2 regions of the Paraburkholderia sp. SIMBA_054 genome follow, and region 2 is predicted to be linked to the other one. Evidence: riboswitches for the same ligand, from Rfam matches in the RefSeq annotation. Region 2 holds a riboswitch; the other holds the start of a gene.
What was found. Region 2 has a riboswitch for thiamine pyrophosphate ahead of SB822_RS29515 (FAD-dependent oxidoreductase). Riboswitches for the same ligand answer to the same signal wherever they lie in the genome.
Positions count from the first base shown of each region.

Region 1: linked by a shared signal. The riboswitch ahead of thiC (phosphomethylpyrimidine synthase ThiC) and the one ahead of SB822_RS29515 (FAD-dependent oxidoreductase) in region 2 are both predicted to bind thiamine pyrophosphate.

Region 1 is NZ_JAWRXV010000002.1:281,440-289,737, reverse strand. It holds gene SB822_RS04125 (glycine zipper 2TM domain-containing protein) at 305-517, opposite strand; gene thiC (phosphomethylpyrimidine synthase ThiC) at 787-2,718, opposite strand; TPP riboswitch at 2,825-2,952, opposite strand; gene SB822_RS04115 (hypothetical protein) at 3,273-3,734, shown strand; gene SB822_RS04110 (EamA family transporter) at 4,081-5,010, shown strand; gene SB822_RS04105 (NADPH-dependent 2,4-dienoyl-CoA reductase) at 5,025-7,064, opposite strand; gene SB822_RS04100 (DUF4397 domain-containing protein) at 7,431-8,219, shown strand.
Region 2 is NZ_JAWRXV010000027.1:79,891-88,188, forward strand. It holds gene SB822_RS29495 (hypothetical protein) at 1-208, opposite strand, end outside; gene SB822_RS29500 (hypothetical protein) at 319-816, opposite strand; gene SB822_RS29505 (SDR family NAD(P)-dependent oxidoreductase) at 1,013-1,786, opposite strand; gene SB822_RS29510 (ABC transporter ATP-binding protein/permease) at 1,783-3,516, opposite strand; TPP riboswitch at 3,834-3,944, shown strand; gene SB822_RS29515 (FAD-dependent oxidoreductase) at 4,175-5,314, shown strand; gene thiS (sulfur carrier protein ThiS) at 5,325-5,522, shown strand; gene SB822_RS29525 (thiazole synthase) at 5,582-6,406, shown strand; gene thiE (thiamine phosphate synthase) at 6,403-7,524, shown strand; gene SB822_RS29535 (ABC transporter ATP-binding protein) at 7,611-8,298, shown strand, end outside.

The DNA.
Region 1 (8,298 bases), on a different contig from region 2:
TAATCTCGCGGCGCGCATTTCGCGCGCGTTATCTATGGAGCTTACGTCAGCGTTTCAACGCGCACGTCACAAAGTGGTAACGGGGTATTTCATGCACGATCAGTGAAAGGACATGTCCGGCGCGTACGTGCGCGCCGGACTTTGCCCATCTCCCTTCGGCTTTGAATTTCCGCGACTGCAACCTCGCCGGCGCGGGATTCGAAGCCGTTTGCCTGCATCGCCTTCGACGGCGATTTGTCGTATTTCATGTTGCGCGCGAATCGCTTGATGAGAGCGCTCGCACTTCAGTCAATGGCTCGCTACGTCACTTGCCGACCTGATTGCCGATCACGCCGCCGACGGCCGCGCCACCCAGCGTCGACAGCGCGTTGCCGCCGATCGCCGCGCCCGCTGCGCCGCCCACGCCCGCGCCGATTGCCGTATCGCGCTGCCGCGTGGTCATGCCGTCGCATGCGGAGAGACTTGCCACCACGGCTATGACCGTAGCCAGCGCACCGATTCGATGGAAGGTTTTCATGATTGCGTCTCCCTGATGTTCGTATCGACGGGACTCGCAAATCGCGGTCCTGATCTGGTGATTCGATGGTATCGCCGCGTGCCGTTTCTGTTTGTATGGGCTTGTCAGTAAAGTGTCGGTTTGGTAATCAAATGTTTCGACGCGTCGAACAATCACGGCATGACGTAAAAAGCACATGCAAACGCGACGCGATGCGGTAAAAACGCGCGCAAAAAAGCCCGCCTCGACTGCAGGCGGGCTTCGCATTTAGAAGCGTGGTTGGATCACATTCACTGCCGCTGATAAATCTCCGCGCCGTTCTTGATGAACTCGACGGCCTTCACTTCCATGCCTTTCTTCAGCGCGTCGGTGTCGCTCATGCCTTCCTTCGCCGCGTAGTCGCGCACGTCCTGCGTGATCTTCATCGAGCAAAAGTGCGGGCCGCACATCGAACAGAAGTGTGCGACCTTCGCCGAGTCCTTCGGCAAGGTTTCGTCGTGGAACTCGCGCGCCTTGTCGGGATCGAGGCCGATATTGAACTGGTCTTCCCAGCGGAACTCGAAGCGCGCCTTGCTCAACGCGTTATCGCGCACCTGCGCGCCCGGATGGCCCTTCGCCAGATCGGCCGCGTGGGCGGCGAGCTTGTACGTGATGATGCCCGTCTTCACGTCGTCCTTGTTCGGCAGACCCAGGTGCTCCTTCGGCGTCACGTAGCAGAGCATCGCCGTGCCGAACCAGCCGATCATCGCCGCGCCGATGCCCGACGTGATGTGGTCGTAGCCGGGCGCGATGTCCGTCGTCAGCGGTCCGAGCGTGTAGAAGGGCGCCTCGTCGCACCATTCCAGCTGCAGGTCCATGTTCTCCTTGATGAGCTGCATCGGCACATGGCCCGGACCTTCGATCATCACCTGCACGTCGTGCTTCCACGCGATCTGCGTGAGTTCGCCGAGCGTCTTCAGTTCGCCCAGCTGCGCTTCGTCGTTCGCGTCGTAGATCGAACCGGGGCGCAGGCCGTCGCCGAGCGAGAAGCTCACGTCGTAGGCCTTCATGATTTCGCAGATGTCTTCGAAGTGCTCGTACAGGAAGCTTTCCTTGTGATGCGCGAGACACCATTTCGCCATGATCGAGCCGCCGCGCGACACGATGCCCGTCATCCGGTTAGCGGTGAGCGGCACGTACTGCAGGCGCACGCCCGCATGGATCGTGAAGTAGTCGACGCCCTGTTCGGCCTGTTCAATGAGCGTGTCGCGGAAGATTTCCCACGTCAGGTCCTCGGCTTTGCCGTTGACCTTTTCGAGTGCCTGATAGATCGGCACCGTGCCGATCGGCACGGGCGAATTGCGGATGATCCATTCACGCGTCTCATGAATGTGCTTGCCCGTCGACAGATCCATCACCGTGTCGCCGCCCCAGCGGATCGCCCACGTCATCTTGTCGACCTCCTCGCCGATCGACGACGTCACGGCCGAATTGCCGATGTTCGCGTTGACCTTCACGAGGAAGTTGCGGCCGATGATCATCGGCTCGCTTTCCGGGTGATTGATGTTCGCCGGGATGATCGCGCGGCCGCGCGCGATTTCCTCGCGCACGAATTCGGGCGTGATTTCCGTCAGTCCGTTCGGGCCGAACGCGCTGGCGCCGAACGCCTGGCCGGGATGCTGGCGGCCCATCATCGCGGCGAGCTTTTCGCCCGTCGGGCCGCTCGTCTTCAGGCTCTCCAGATACTCGGCGCGGCGCTGGTTCTCGCGAATCGCGATGTATTCCATTTCCGGCGTGATGATCCCTTGCCTCGCGTAGTGCATCTGCGAGACGTTCTTGCCGGGCTGCGCGCGGCGCGGCGTGCGATGCAGGCCGGGAAAACGCAGTTGCGCGGTGGCGGGATCGGCGGCGCGCTCGCGGCCGTAATCGCTCGACAGACCGTCCAGCGATTCCGTGTCGCCGCGTGCTTCGATCCAACCCTGACGCAGCGCGGGCAGGCCCGCGCGAATGTCGATTTTCGCGTCGGGATCGGTGTACGGGCCGGATGTGTCGTACACGTAGATGGGCGGATTCTTCTCGCCGCCGAAGCCCGTCGGCGTATCCGATTGCGTGATTTCACGCATCGGCACGCGGATATCGGGCTGCGAGCCGGTCACGTAGACCTTGCGCGAGTTCGGCAGCGGCGCGACGGCGGCTTCGTCGACGTGCGCGTCCGCGGAAATGAATTTTGGGTTGGCGTTCATGCGTCTCTCCATGCAAATGTGGGGCGTTACAGCTACGCAGGAGAACGAGACGAAGGGGAAGTGGACCGGGTTCGCGCGAGGAGGGTGAAACGGTGCGGCAGGTGAAGCGGCGAGCCCGAACGCTTCCCTGCGCTGGCATTATCCAGATCAGGTTCAAAGGGTATTTCTCACCCACGCCGTGCGGTGCCCGGTGTCTTTCAGGCGACGCACAACGCAGGACCCCCGCGTTAGCAGCGCACACGATAACCTGGCCGGGCCGGGTTTGGCAACTTGTCTTGAAATTGGCGGAATGCGCGGGCGCCTCGCGCGATTTGCGCGTGCCATGGCCGGCGGGAAAGCCGCGCTACATCGGGCTTTCTTGCGATCGCATCGCTGGCGTGCGGCTCGCGCCCCACTCAGGCTGTTATCTCATCAATGCTGGGGAGAAAGGTTTTTTGTCCCCGGGCAAACATTCACCGGCTCTATTCAAGTTTGCCCGAGCCGAGCCGATACACCCCTCGAGGCAGATGATTGATCAGTCAGCCTAAACAAAATCAGTTTGAAAGGATCGTGCAATGAAAATATCGAGTCGGGCGCTCGGGGCGGTAGCCGCAAGTGTCGTCGCGGCAGCGCTGTGGTCGCCGATGGCGCTTGCAGCAGCGTCGTTTGGGCCGGGAGGGACCATCACGTTCAAGGGGACGATCGTCGCGCCGCCGTACGATATCGCGAGTTACGTTTTGGACAATTATCAAGGATTCCATACTGAAAAATTGGGCGTGAAGCATGAATCGACGATCGATGTGACGTTCACGCCCGCACCGGATACCTCGCCGGCAGCGCATATCGCGGTGCTCATCAATACGGACGCGGGCGTCGCCGCACCGCATACGCTGAAGACGCGGTTCACCGACAACGCGAATCGCGTCACGCTGGCAGCGCGCGCGCAGTACAGCGTGGGCCACGCGGGCGGCACGCTGTCGATCGTGGGCGGCGCGCCAACGGAACGTGCCGTGACGGTGCTGGTGAGCTACGACTGACTGTGGCGAATCCGGGCGGGCGGCGCGCGATTCCTGCCCGCGCTCGACGTTTCATCCCGCTTACAACGAAAGTTACGATTCTCTTGCCGGAGGATTGCCCAGATATTGCATAATGCTCGGCGGCGCGAGCGATTCGCGCCCGTTGGCTGCTGTTGTTGCATTCTGCATCGCGTAGGCCATCAATTCGCACCATTGACCTGGTGCCTCCCTTGCCGTTCGACATCCGCTCTACTGCTATGCCCGCCCGCTTTGCCCTTCCTGCCGCGTCGCCGATGCGGCGCCTGCCGTCCCGTTCGTGGGTGTTCAGCGGGGCCGCGGCGCAATCGCCGGCACGGGCGGGCTGAACGTGGCGCTGAATTTTCCTGACCGTTTCCCGTTTCGCCTTCCGCAATCCCATGGCGGACAGATCGCGCTTGCGCTCGGCGTCGTCTATATCGTCTGGGGCTCGACCTATCTGGCCGTGCACGTCGCGCTCGGCTCGTTTCCGCCGCTGCTGATGTCGGGGCTGCGCAATTTCTTCGCGGGTGTCGGACTGTTCATCTTCGCGATGCGCCGCAAACCTACGTGGCCGCCCCTCACGGAAATCCGCAATGCCGGGATGGTTGGCACGATGCTCGTTGGACTGTCGAGCGGGATGCTCGCGTACGGGATGCGCACCGTCGGCACGGGCACAGCGGCCGTGATGGTCGCGACCGTGCCGCTTTTCGCCACGGTCATCGCGGCGATCGCCGGACGCAAGATCGGCAGGGGTGAATGGTTCGCGGTCGGTCTGGGGCTGGTCGGCATCGGGATTCTCAGTCACGGCGACCAGAGCTCGGGCTCGGCGGGCGGCAGTCTCGCCATTCTGTGCGGCGCGCTGTTCTGGGCGGGCGGCGCGCATCTGGCGTCGCGCCTCAAGCTGCCATCGGACCTGTTTCTGTCGACGTCGCTGCAGATCGGCCTCGGCGGCGCGATGTCGACGCTGGTCGCGTGGGTCTCGGGCGAGCGGATGATGGACATTCACTTTCTGCCCGTCGTCGCGTTCCTGTATCTGATGCTGATCGGCACGATGGCCGCGTATGTCGCGTACGGTTTTCTGATCCGGCACACGAGCCCGATCATCGCCAGCAGCTGCATGTACGTGAACCCGGTGGTCGCGGTCGCGCTGGGCGCGCTGCTGCTCGGCGAGCCGGTGACGCGCGCGACGGTCGTCGCGACGGGCGTGATTCTGGCGAGCGTCGGGCTGTCGTTCTGGTTCGATTACCGGCGGCGTGGCTTGAAAGACGCTAGTGCATAAAGCTACAACGGCGGCTACAAGCGCGCGGCAAGCTCAGCGCCTTCGCGGATCGCGCGTTTCGCGTCGAGTTCCGTCGCCACCGACGCTCCGCCGATCACATGAAAGCGCGGCCCATCCGCAGCGGATGAGTGGGGTGTAGCAGGGTAGAGATCGCGCAACGACTCCTGTCCCGCGCACACCACAATCGTATCGACATCGAGCCACTGCTCGCTGCCCTCACGCTCGATCAGCATCCCGCGCTCCGTGATCTGCCGATACGTCACGCCATCGAGCATCCGCACCTGGTTGCGCGCGAGCGCCGCGCGATGCACCCATCCCGACGTCTTGCCGAGGCCCGCGCCGAGCTTGCCGGCCTTGCGCTGCAGCAGCCAGATCTCGCGCACGGGCACGCAGGCACGCGGCGCACTGAGGCCACCGCGCCCGCTGACGGACAGATCGACGCCCCAATCGTCCGCCCAACTTTCGCGCGATAACGGCAGCGGCTCGTCCGCTGGATGCAGCAGGAATTCGCTGACGTCGAAGCCGATGCCGCCCGCGCCGATCACGGCGACGCGCCGCCCGACCTCCGCGCCGCGCAACACGTCGACATACGACAGCACATTCGGCCCGTCGATACCGGCAATCGCAGGGCGGCGCGGCACGATGCCCGTGGCGACGATCACGTCGTCGAACGCGGAGGCCGCCAGCAGCGCCGCATCGACGCGCGTGCCCAGGCGCACGTCGACGCCGTGCCTGCGCAACTGGCTGCCGAAATAGCGGATCGTCTCGCTGAACTCTTCCTTGCCGGGCACGCGCATCGCGAGATTGAACTGGCCGCCGATGGTTGCAGCCGCATCGAACAGCGTCACGCGATGACCGCGCGCGGCCGCCACGGTCGCCGCCGACAATCCCGCCGGTCCCGCGCCGACCACGGCCACGGCGCGCGGCGGCTGATGCGAAGCGAGCGGGCGGTAGACGAGTTCCGTCTCGCGCCCCGCGCGCGGGTTGACGAGACACGTCGCGCGTTTATTCTGAAACGTGTGATCGAGACACGCCTGGTTGCACGCGATGCAGGTGTTGATTTCATCCGCGCGACCTTCGGCTGCTTTCACGACGAACTCGGGGTCGGCGAGCAGCGGCCGCGCCATCGACACCAGATCGCCCGCGCCTTGCGCAAGCAGGTCTTCGGCGACCTCCGGCGTATTGATGCGGTTCGAGACGATCACGGGCACGCCGACGGCCGCCTTCAGACGCGCCGCCAACGGCGCGAACGCGGCGCGCGGCACGGACGTGACGATGGTCGGCACGCGCGCCTCATGCCAGCCGACGCCCGTGTTGAAGATCGTGACGCCCGCCGCTTCGAGCGCTGTCGCGATCTGCACGGTTTCATCCCACGTATTGCCGCCTTCGACGAGATCGATCAGCGACAACCGGTACACGACGATAAACCGCTCGCCGCACGCCGCGCGCACGGCCTGCACGACTTCGCGCGCGAGGCGCTTCCGGTTCTCGAGACTGCCGCCGTAGGCATCGTCGCGCCGGTTCGTGCGCGGACACAGAAACTGGTTCAGCAGATAACCTTCGCTGCCCATGATCTCGACGCCGTCGTAGCCGGCGCGTTGCGCGAGCCGCGCGCAACGGGCGTACGCGCGCACGGTTCGCGCGATGCCGGCCAGTGTCAGCGCGCGTGGCCTGAACATCGAGATGGGCGACTTCAGCGCCGACGCCGACACGACCAGTGGCTGATAACCGTAGCGCCCCGCATGCAGGATCTGCAGCGCGATCTTGCCGCCTTCTTCGTGGACGGCTCTCGTCAGCTTGCGGTGATTGTGCAGATCGAAGACCGAGTTCAGCGTGCCGCCGAACGGCAGCAGCCAGCCTTCGCGATTCGGCGAGATGCCGCCCGTGATGATGAGGCCCGCGCCGCCTCTGGCGCGCTCGCGAAAGTACGCGGCGAGCTTCGGGTAATGCCAGAAGCGGTCCTCCATGCCCGTATGCATTGAACCCATCACGACGCGGTTGCGCAGGCGCGTGAAGCCCAGATCGAGTTCGGACAAGAGCCGCGGGTAAGACATGCAAGGGACCATGTAAAGTTGGGACGCGCTCGAACGATACACGCGCGCCTCTCGTAAAACCTCCGAGGGAAAATTCTAATCGCCTCCAACCCCGGAATCTGAAGGTCGATTTTATTCGCCTGCCGTTGGCAATGACCATCGCGGCACGGCGATTGCTGTCCGCAATCGTCCAATCGATGCGGGCAAGTCGATCCTCAAAGCGCTGGCCGACCTCGCGGACATATGAAAGGCGCGTCGCCATGTTGGACGCGCAGTCGCGGCCGTGCGGCGGACAACGACACATAACGTCGACGAAGAACGGACGCGACTGCGCAGGCGGCAAGCCGCAGATCAACGGGCTCGAGCCCAATCAGGGAGAGGTGGCAAATGAAGGTTATCAGGACCATGGTGGCGCTCATCGGAGCGGCCGCGCTAGTGTCGGCGTGCGGCGGAAGTTCGAACGACGTCGGCAAAGAACTCGGGTTGCAGAATCCGTTGATCCATTTTGTGCACGCTATTCCAAGCGGCCCAGCCGTCGACTTCCTCGTCAACGGCGGCGCGTTGCAGAAGAACATCTCGTACAAGAACGTGACGAACTTCGCCAACATCAACACGGGACAGACTTCGGTTGCGTATGCGGCGACGGGGACCACGACGGCGTTAGCGAGCGGCACCTTCCCCGATGTCGCGAAGGGCCACGAGTATACGGTGATCGCGGTGCCGGGCTCGTCGGGCGCTGACATCGGTCTGATCGACGATCCGTTCGACAAGGGGCTGTTGTCGAACAGCGCGCGCGTGCGGGGTTTCAATGCGTCGCTGAACGCATCGAATCTCGACCTGTATCTGGTGCCAGCGAACAACACGAACATCACGAGCGCCAGTCCGACGCTGGCAGGCGTGTCCTTCAAGAACGCGGTGCCCGCGAGCGGCCAGGACTCGGTCTACGTATCGGGTGGCACGTATGTGCTGATCGCGACGACGGCGGGCAGCAAGACGCCGATCTTCCAGTCGAGTTCGTTCGATCTAGCGAACAACGCCGACTGGCTCGTGACGTCGGTGCCGATCGGCGGCGTACTCAGCCAGTTGCTGCCGAACCAGATCCACCTGCTCGTCGCGCAGGGCGGCAACACCACGCAACCGGCGCTTGAATTGACCAATACGTTGAACGGCCAATAAACAACGACGACATGGCCTGATGACGATGCGGTAGCAGGGGGGACGGCACGGCGGTTCATGCGAATGGGCCGCCGTTCTG
Region 2 (8,298 bases):
TATCGAGCGCAAGCTGCAACGCAGGCACGAAGTCGCCCGCAGAAACCAGCTGGTTAACCTCGATGCAAACCGTGCTGATCTTCGCGCGCCGTCCGTTGATAAAGGTCGGCGACGAATAGTTCGAAGCGATCGCATAGCCCGCCTGAATCACGGACCCCGTCGCATCGGCGGCCGTAATCAGCGTCCACGCGCACCCGCCCAGCGACATCAAACAAAACGCCGCGAGCAAGAACCGCAAAACATGCGCGAATGAAGAGGCGATCACGGTGCGCTCGCGAGCGGGTTGATTGAGGTGACGTCAGGTCGTGTCAAGAACGCTCAGCGCGCAATGCGCAGACGCAGTTCATTCTGGCCTTGCACGCTCGCCGTGACGCTCACGCGGCGGTCGGCCGTCTTCACGATGAAGTGCTGGCGCGTCGGCGTGTTGATGTCGTGCACGACGTTCGGGAAGCACGCAGCGATATCCGCGCCGATTTCTTCGAGCGGATCGTTGACGAAGCCGTCGGCTTCCCAGTGCGCGCGCCAGCGGCAGTCGTACGAATGCGCGTTGGCACGGCAGTCATCGATCGGGTCGACGCCCGGCAGCGACGCAGCAGGCTCGTCGCGCAGCTTCTTGAAGTCGGCGGACGACACGATGTGCGACAGCGCGGGGCAGACGTCGGCGGGTTCGGCCTGCTTCACAGGCGCGGTCTGCGCGGCATTCGCTGCCGTCGCGAACAGCAGCACGGCCGTGGCCGTCAGCGCGGCGTCGCGGCCGGACTGCGCGATACGAAGAGACAAACGGGAAAGCGAGGGGAGGCGGCGGTCGAAAGACATGGCAGGTATTTCCAGTGACGTTGAGTTTGCGTCGCGGGCTGCGCCAGGGGAGCGTTTGGCCCACGATGCAATCGTCGCTGGAAAGGCCCGCGCGCAAAGCACGGAACAGCGCATGCGCTTCGGAAGTGCTTTCGAACTGTTCGAGAGTCTTTCAGGATGTTGCGCCGACTGGGAGCGCGTAAGGCTCGCGCGACGCCTAGCCGAGCGTCAACCCGCCGTCGACGTGAATCACCTGACCCGTGATGTGACGTGCAGAGTCGGAAAGCAGAAAGGCGATCAGCGCGGCAATGTCGTCGGGTTCGGCGACGTGCCCGAGCGGCGTCGCCTCCGCCGCGCGCGCCCACGCGAGCGCATTCTCCGCACTCGGCCCGCGATCCTTGCGCGTATAACCCGGCGCGACGCAATTCACCGTGACGCCGTGCGGCGCCAGTTCGGCGGCCGCCGTTTTTGCCAGCGATTCGAGCGCAGCTTTCGCGGCAGCCGTGCCCGCAAACGCCGAGTCCGCGCGATAGCGATGCGCGACGAACGAACTCACGGCCACGACGCGTCCTCGTTTCGATGTTTCGAGCGCAGGCGCCGCCCGTTTGACGAGCGCGCCGAACGCAGCGGGCATCGCCGCGAACGACTCCGCGAGCGCATCGAAATCGAGCGTGCCGATGGTCTGACGCTGCGCGTGTCCTGCGTTGGCGACGATCTGGTCGAGCGCGCCAAAACGCGCGAGCGTCTGATGGACGGCATGTTCGGACGCGCCACGTTCGGCGAGATCGGCGAGCACCGTCGCGCACGTCGCACCGTTCGCCGCGCAGGTTGCCGCGACCTGATCGAGCCGCACTCGCGAAGCCTCGTCCGCGCCGCGCGCATGCAGCATCAGCGCGACACGCGGCGCCGCGATGCGCCGGGCGAGCGCGGCACCGATGCCGGAGCCCGCGCCCGTCACCAGCACGACGCGCTCGAACGGCGCGTCGCTCATGCGGCCTCGCGCTCGACCGCGCGCTCGATGAACAGCGTGTGCTCGTGGAACGCTTCGAGCGTCTTGCGATGCGCGACGCTGACGATCGCCGCGTTCGGCAGACGCTCGATCAGCGCGTTGTAGATGATGCTTTCGTTCTCGGGATCGAGCGCGCTCGTCGCTTCGTCGAGGAACAGGAAGTCGGGCTGTTGCAGCAACGCGCGTGCTGCGGCAAGACGCTGCTGCTCGCCCGGCGACAGCGAGCGTTCCCAATGCGTCGATTCGCCCAGGCGGTCCGCGAGTTCCGGCAAGCGGCACACGGTGAGTACTTCGCGGCACGCTTCGTCCGAATAGGCGGAAGCCTCCGACGGATAGCAGAGCGCCGCCTTCAGCGTGCCGATGGGCAGATAGCTGCGCTGCGGGATGAACAGCAGCTTTGCATCCGTGGGCTTTTCGATCGTGCCTTCGCCGAACGGCCACAGGCCCGCGAGCGTGCGCATCAACGTGCTCTTACCCGCGCCCGAAGGCCCGCGCACCAGCCAGCGCGTTTTCGGGGCGATGGTGAACGAGCCGACGTTCGCCATCGGCTCACCGTTGGGACGCTGCAGACGAAGATTCGTCACTTCGATCGAATCGGCATCCGTGATGTGCACGTTGATGCCGCCGTGCGCGGTGCCTTCGACGACCGACTCATGCAGATGCTGCGAACGCATCACGCGATTGAATTCCCGCAGACGGTTGACGGTGGCGCGCCACTCGGCGAGCGAATCGTAATTGTTGATGAACCAGGAGAACGAATCGCTGACCGTGCCGAACGCGCCCGTCACCTGCTGGTACATGCCGAACGAAATGCTCTTCGAAAAGTACTTGGGCGCAGCCGCGATGTACGGAAAGACGATAGCCAGCTGCGAGTAACTGATGACGACGATGTTGAAGCGTCGCGTGAAGCGCATGATGAGGCGCCAGTTTTCGCGGATGTGTGAGAACACACCCTTGAGCTGCTGCTCTTCCGAACGCTCGCCCTGATACAGCGCGATCTGATCGGCGTTTTCGCGGATGCGGATCAGCGAGAAACGGAAGTCGGCTTCCACACGCTGTTGCTGGTAGTTGATCGACACCAGCGGATGGTTGACCTTGTGCGTGACCCACGAGCCGACTGCCGCGTAGACCAACGCCGCCCACACCATGTAACCCGGAATCGAAAACTCCGTGCCGAACATGTGGAACGCGAACGCGCCCGACAGGTTCCACAGGATCACGATGAACGAGAACAGTGTGACCGTGGTCGACAGCAGGCCGAGCGACAGATTCAGCGAGGCGCTGGCCAGCCCTTGCAGGTCGGCGGAAACCCGCTGGTCGGGGTTGTCGGCGAGACTGTCGCGCTCGATCCGGTAGTACGCGCGGTCGCCCAGCCATTCGTTCAGATAGCGGTTGGTGAGCCACTGCCGCCAGCGGAATTCGAGCATCTGCCGGAAGTAGGTCCGGTACGAGCCGAGCAGGATCAGCGCGAGCGCAATGACCGTGAACTGCAGCAGCGAATATTTGAAAACGGGATAGTTGTACTGCTGGATCGCGTCGAAGAACGTGCGCTGCCAGGTGTTGAACCAGACGTTGGCCGCGACCATCGTCATATTCATCGCGATGACGAGCGCGAGCAGACCCCGCGCTTTCCATCGATCCTCGGACACCCAGTAGGGCTTGATGAGGCCCCACGCGGTGATGTCCGCCGGATTTTTCGAGTTGTCGATCATAAGCATCCTTTCATACGGTCGGCCGGGCGGCGGCGAGATGCATTGCGCAGCGGCATGGTGCTGCTGTCGCATCCCGTCGAGTGGGTGGCCCGGCTGCGATTGTTCCGGCACCGACTTAATCTGAACTTAAGCGGACGTTTCACCGTGCCTCGGCGCGGCCTCGCAAACCCGACAAAGGCCTTGCAGTGGCGCGGCGTTCCGTCCGCATTGACGCGTGCCATTGTGCCAGAGCAACAGGGAACCTCGCCAAAATCAGCCGCGGCCGATTGAGGTCTGCCCGGGTTTGCGGCGCGCGCAGCTTTTATGGTCTAATGGTCCGGACGAAACAGGGGTGCTTCGTGCGCTGGCAGTCGCTGCAGCGAGGCTGAGAGAAACCCTTCGCACCCGATCCGGGTAATACCGGCGCGGGAAGTTTTCGGGAAGTATTTCCTGGAAGTTCTCCTTCCGCCGGGGCGGCGTTCCCGTTTTTTGTGAGCGCCCATACCCGGCTGGCCTTGCCCGCCGGTTTCGTCCTTGGGTACGTGCGCACTTTGCCGTACGGAAAGGATTAGATGACCGCTCATTCTTCACCTATTCGCTTTATTGCTGCGGGTTTCGCCCGTCGTTTTGTCGTGGGCGCGCGGTTTGGGACGCGCGAGGCTTGCTTCGGAGCCACACGATGAGGACTTCTGCTCAACCGGATTTCGCCGTGATCGGCGGCGGGCTGTGCGGGCGTCTCGTCGCCTGGCAACTCGCGGGCGAGGGGCATCGCGTTGCGCTTTATGAGCGCGGTGACGCGGCCGGCACGCAGGCGGCCGCGTGGGTCGCCGCCGCGATGCTCGCGCCGCTGGCCGAGGCCGCCAGCGCCGAACTGCTGATTACGCGGCTGGGCGCGGCGTCGCTGGAAACGTGGCCGACCTTGCTCGCGCAATTGCCCGAGCCGGTGTTTTTCCAGCGCAACGGCTCGCTGATCGTCTGGCATCACAGCGATCGCGCCGAGGCGCCGCTCTTCGAGCGTCGGCTGCGCGCCAACGCGCCCGCTGAACTGCTCGACGGCGGACTCGTCGCGCTAGCAGGCGCGCAGGTCGGCGCGGCCGAGCCCGCGCTCGCCGGCCGCTTCACGCAAGGCTGGCTGCTGCCGCACGAAGGCCAGCTCGATAACCGCCAGGTGCTGTCGGCGCTGGCTGCGGGGCTGGCACAACGCGGCGTCGAGACGCACTGGAATACGTCCGTCAGCGACAGCGCGTTGCCGCCCGCGAAGATCACGATCGATTGCCGCGGGCTGGGCGCGAAGCCCGTGATGCCGACGCTGCGCGGCATTCGCGGCGAGGTCGCGCGCGTGCACGCGCCCGGCATCGATCTGACACGTCCGGTGCGCCTGTTGCATCCGCGCTATCCACTCTATATCGCGCCGAAGCAGGACGATCTATACGTGATCGGCGCGACGGAAGTGGAGGGCGAGGATATGTCGCCCGTCAGCGTGCGCTCGGCGCTCGAATTACTGAGCGCGGCGTTTTCGGTGCACCCCGGTTTCGGCGAGGCGCGCATTCTCGAACTGAACTCGCAATGCCGGCCGACGCTGCCCGACCACCGTCCCGTGCTGCTGTGGGACGGCGCGAGCACGCTGCGCGTGAACGGGCTGTACCGGCACGGCTACATGATCGTGCCGGAAGTCGCGGGCGAAGCGGTGCGGCTCGCGTCGGCGCTGCTCGATGGCCGCGTCGCCGATTCCGACGGTTTCGCCGACTGGCAGCGCAACGCGCGCTGGAGCGAGCTGTTCCGGCTCGACCGCGAGCCCGCTGTCACTCTCAATGTTTGAACTCATAGACATGGACATCCAGATCAACCAGAAGCCGCTGTCGCTGCCCGAAGGCGCGACTGTCGCCGACGCGCTCAGCGCGTACGGCGCGCGGCCGCCGTTCGCCGTCGCGCTGAACGGCAATTTCGTCGCGCGTGGGCAGCATGCGGCGCGCGCGTTGCATGCGGGCGACAAGCTCGACGTCGTGCATCCCGTCGCGGGCGGCTGAGGCCGAAGTTATAGCTAAAGCCAGCCCACGCGACGCAAGCCACTGACAAGGAATCACACATGAACTCACACGCGAACGCACCCGCCGACGCGCTCACGCTTTACGGCGAAACTTTCCAGAGCCGCGTGCTGCTGGGCACGTCGCGCTATCCGTCGCTGCAGTCGCTGTCGGATTCGATCGCGGCGTCGAAGCCGGGCATGGTGACGGTCGCGCTGCGCCGGCAGATGAGCGAGGGCGGCGCGGAAGCTGGCTTCTTCGATCTGCTCAAGCGTCACGGCGTGCCGCTCCTGCCGAACACGGCCGGCTGCCAGACGGTGAGCGAGGCGGTCACGACGGCGCACATGGCGCGCGAAGTCTTCGACACCGACTGGATCAAGCTCGAACTGATCGGCGATGACTACACGCTGCAGCCTGACCCGGTCGGGCTGATCGAAGCGGCTGCGCAACTGGTGAAGGACGGCTTCAAGGTGCTGCCGTATTGCACGGAAGACCTCGTGATCGGCAGGCGTCTGCTCGACGCTGGCTGCGAAGCGCTGATGCCGTGGGGCGCGCCCATCGGCACGGGCAAGGGCGTCGTGAATCCGTACGGCTTGCGCGTGCTGCGCGAGCGTTTGCCCGATGTGCCGCTGATCGTCGACGCGGGCCTCGGCGTGCCGTCGCATGCGTGCCAGGTGATGGAGTGGGGCTTCGACGGCGTGCTGCTGAACACGGCCGTCTCGCAGGCCACGCACCCGGAGACGATGGCACGCGCCTTTGCAATGGGCGTCGAAGCCGGCCGCGAGGCTTATCTGGCCGGCCCGATGGCCGAACGTGAAACTGCCCATGCGAGCACGCCCGTCGTCGGCATGCCGTTCTGGCATCAGGATGGGAGCGCTGCTGCATGACGGAGACTCTGAAACTCGCGGGCCGCGACCTGTTCTGGCCACCCGCCGACGAACTCACGGAAGCGGCCGAACGCATCCGCGCGCGCCTCGGCGACTGGCCGCCGACGCACGTCAACTGGCGCATCTGCCTGACAGCGCCTGACGACGCGAATGGCGGCGATCTGATCGTCTTCACCGACCTGAAGCAAAGCAGCGAGCAGCATGTCGAGCAGATCGCGCGCTGGCAGACGCAGGGCGCGGGCGTGATCGAGGCGGCGGCGGGCAGCGCGGTGCTGCATCTGGGCGGCGTGCGTCATCAGCTGGAAGGCCATCTCGCGGAAGACTGGATTGCCGCGCTTGCCGCGTTTCTCGATTGCGGGTTCGATCCGCACGATGCGCTGGTGCTCGCGCTCGCGTGGCGCGACGGCGACGAGACGAAATCCGACGATGCGTGGCCGTGTGACATCTCGCGCTTCCCGCGCGTCGCCGGTTTGCCGGACGCGCCTGCGCAAGCTTTTGCCGCATGTCCGGATGCACTTGGCATCTATGCCGTGCTGCCGACGGCGGAATGGGTCAAGCGCGTAGCCGGCTTCGGCGTGAAGACGTTGCAGCTGCGTCGCAAGGCGGCGGAGCCGGACGAGCTGAAGCGGGAAATCGCGCGCTCGGTCGCCGCGGGCCGCGAGCATGACGCGTGCGTTTTCATCAACGATCACTGGCAGGCGGCCATCGACGCGGGCGCTTACGGCGTCCACCTCGGCCAGGAAGACGTGCATACGGCGGATCTGCACGCTTTGTCGAAGGCAGGCGTGCGCCTCGGCCTGTCGACGCACGGTTACTACGAAATGCTGACGGCGCTGCACTTCCGTCCGAGCTACATTGCGCTTGGCGCCGTGTTCCCGACCACGACGAAAGTGATGCCGACCGCGCCGCAAGGTCTGGCAAGGCTCGCGCGCTACGTGAAATTGCTGGAAGGCGTCGTGCCGCTCGTCGCAATCGGCGGGATTAGCGGCGATGTGCTGCCGCAAGTGCTCGCTACGGGTGTGAAAAGCGCGGCCGTCGTGCGCGCGATCACGGAAGCAAACGATCCCGCGTCAGCCGCTGTGGCGTTACAAAAGGCGTTTTTGCAACAAAAAGTTTAGAAAAGTTAAATCCTTAGCGTCGTCAAGGCAGGGTTTGCACGAAGGCCCTATAATTCGGCCTTCCGTGTAAAAGGACTGTCAGTTACGTGCCTTCCTCTTCCGAGACCCTCCTTGAACTGCGCGACGTCGACTTCGGCTACGGCGAGCGGCTCGTCCTGTCGAACCTGAATCTGCGCTTCAAACGCGGCCAGGTGGTCGCGGTCATGGGCGGCTCGGGGTGCGGCAAGACGACCGTGCTGCGGCTGATCGGCGGCCTCGTGCGCTCGCAGCGCGGCCAGGTGCTGTTCCACGGGCAGGACATCGGCACGCAGACGCGTGAAGACCTGTACGAGCTGCGTCGCAAGATGGGCATGCTGTTCCAGTTCGGCGCGCTTTTCACCGACATGTCGGTGTTCGAAAACGTCGCCTTCGCCCTGCGCGAGCACACCGATCTCCCCGAAGAACTGATCCGCGACCTCGTGTTGATGAAGCTCAACGCGGTCGGGTTGCGCGGCGCACGCGACCTCGCGCCGTCGGAGATTTCGGGCGGCATGGCCCGCCGCGTGGCGCTCGCCCGCGCCATCGCGCTCGATCCCGAACTGATGATGTACGACGAGCCGTTCGCCGGTCTCGACCCTATTTCGCTCGGCATCACGGCCAACCTGATTCGTGCGCTCAACACGGCGCTCGGCGCAACGTCGATCCTCGTCACGCACGACGTGCCTGAGTCGTTCGCGATCGCCGATTACGTCTACTTCCTCGCCAATGGCGGCGTCCTCGCCGAAGGCACGCCGG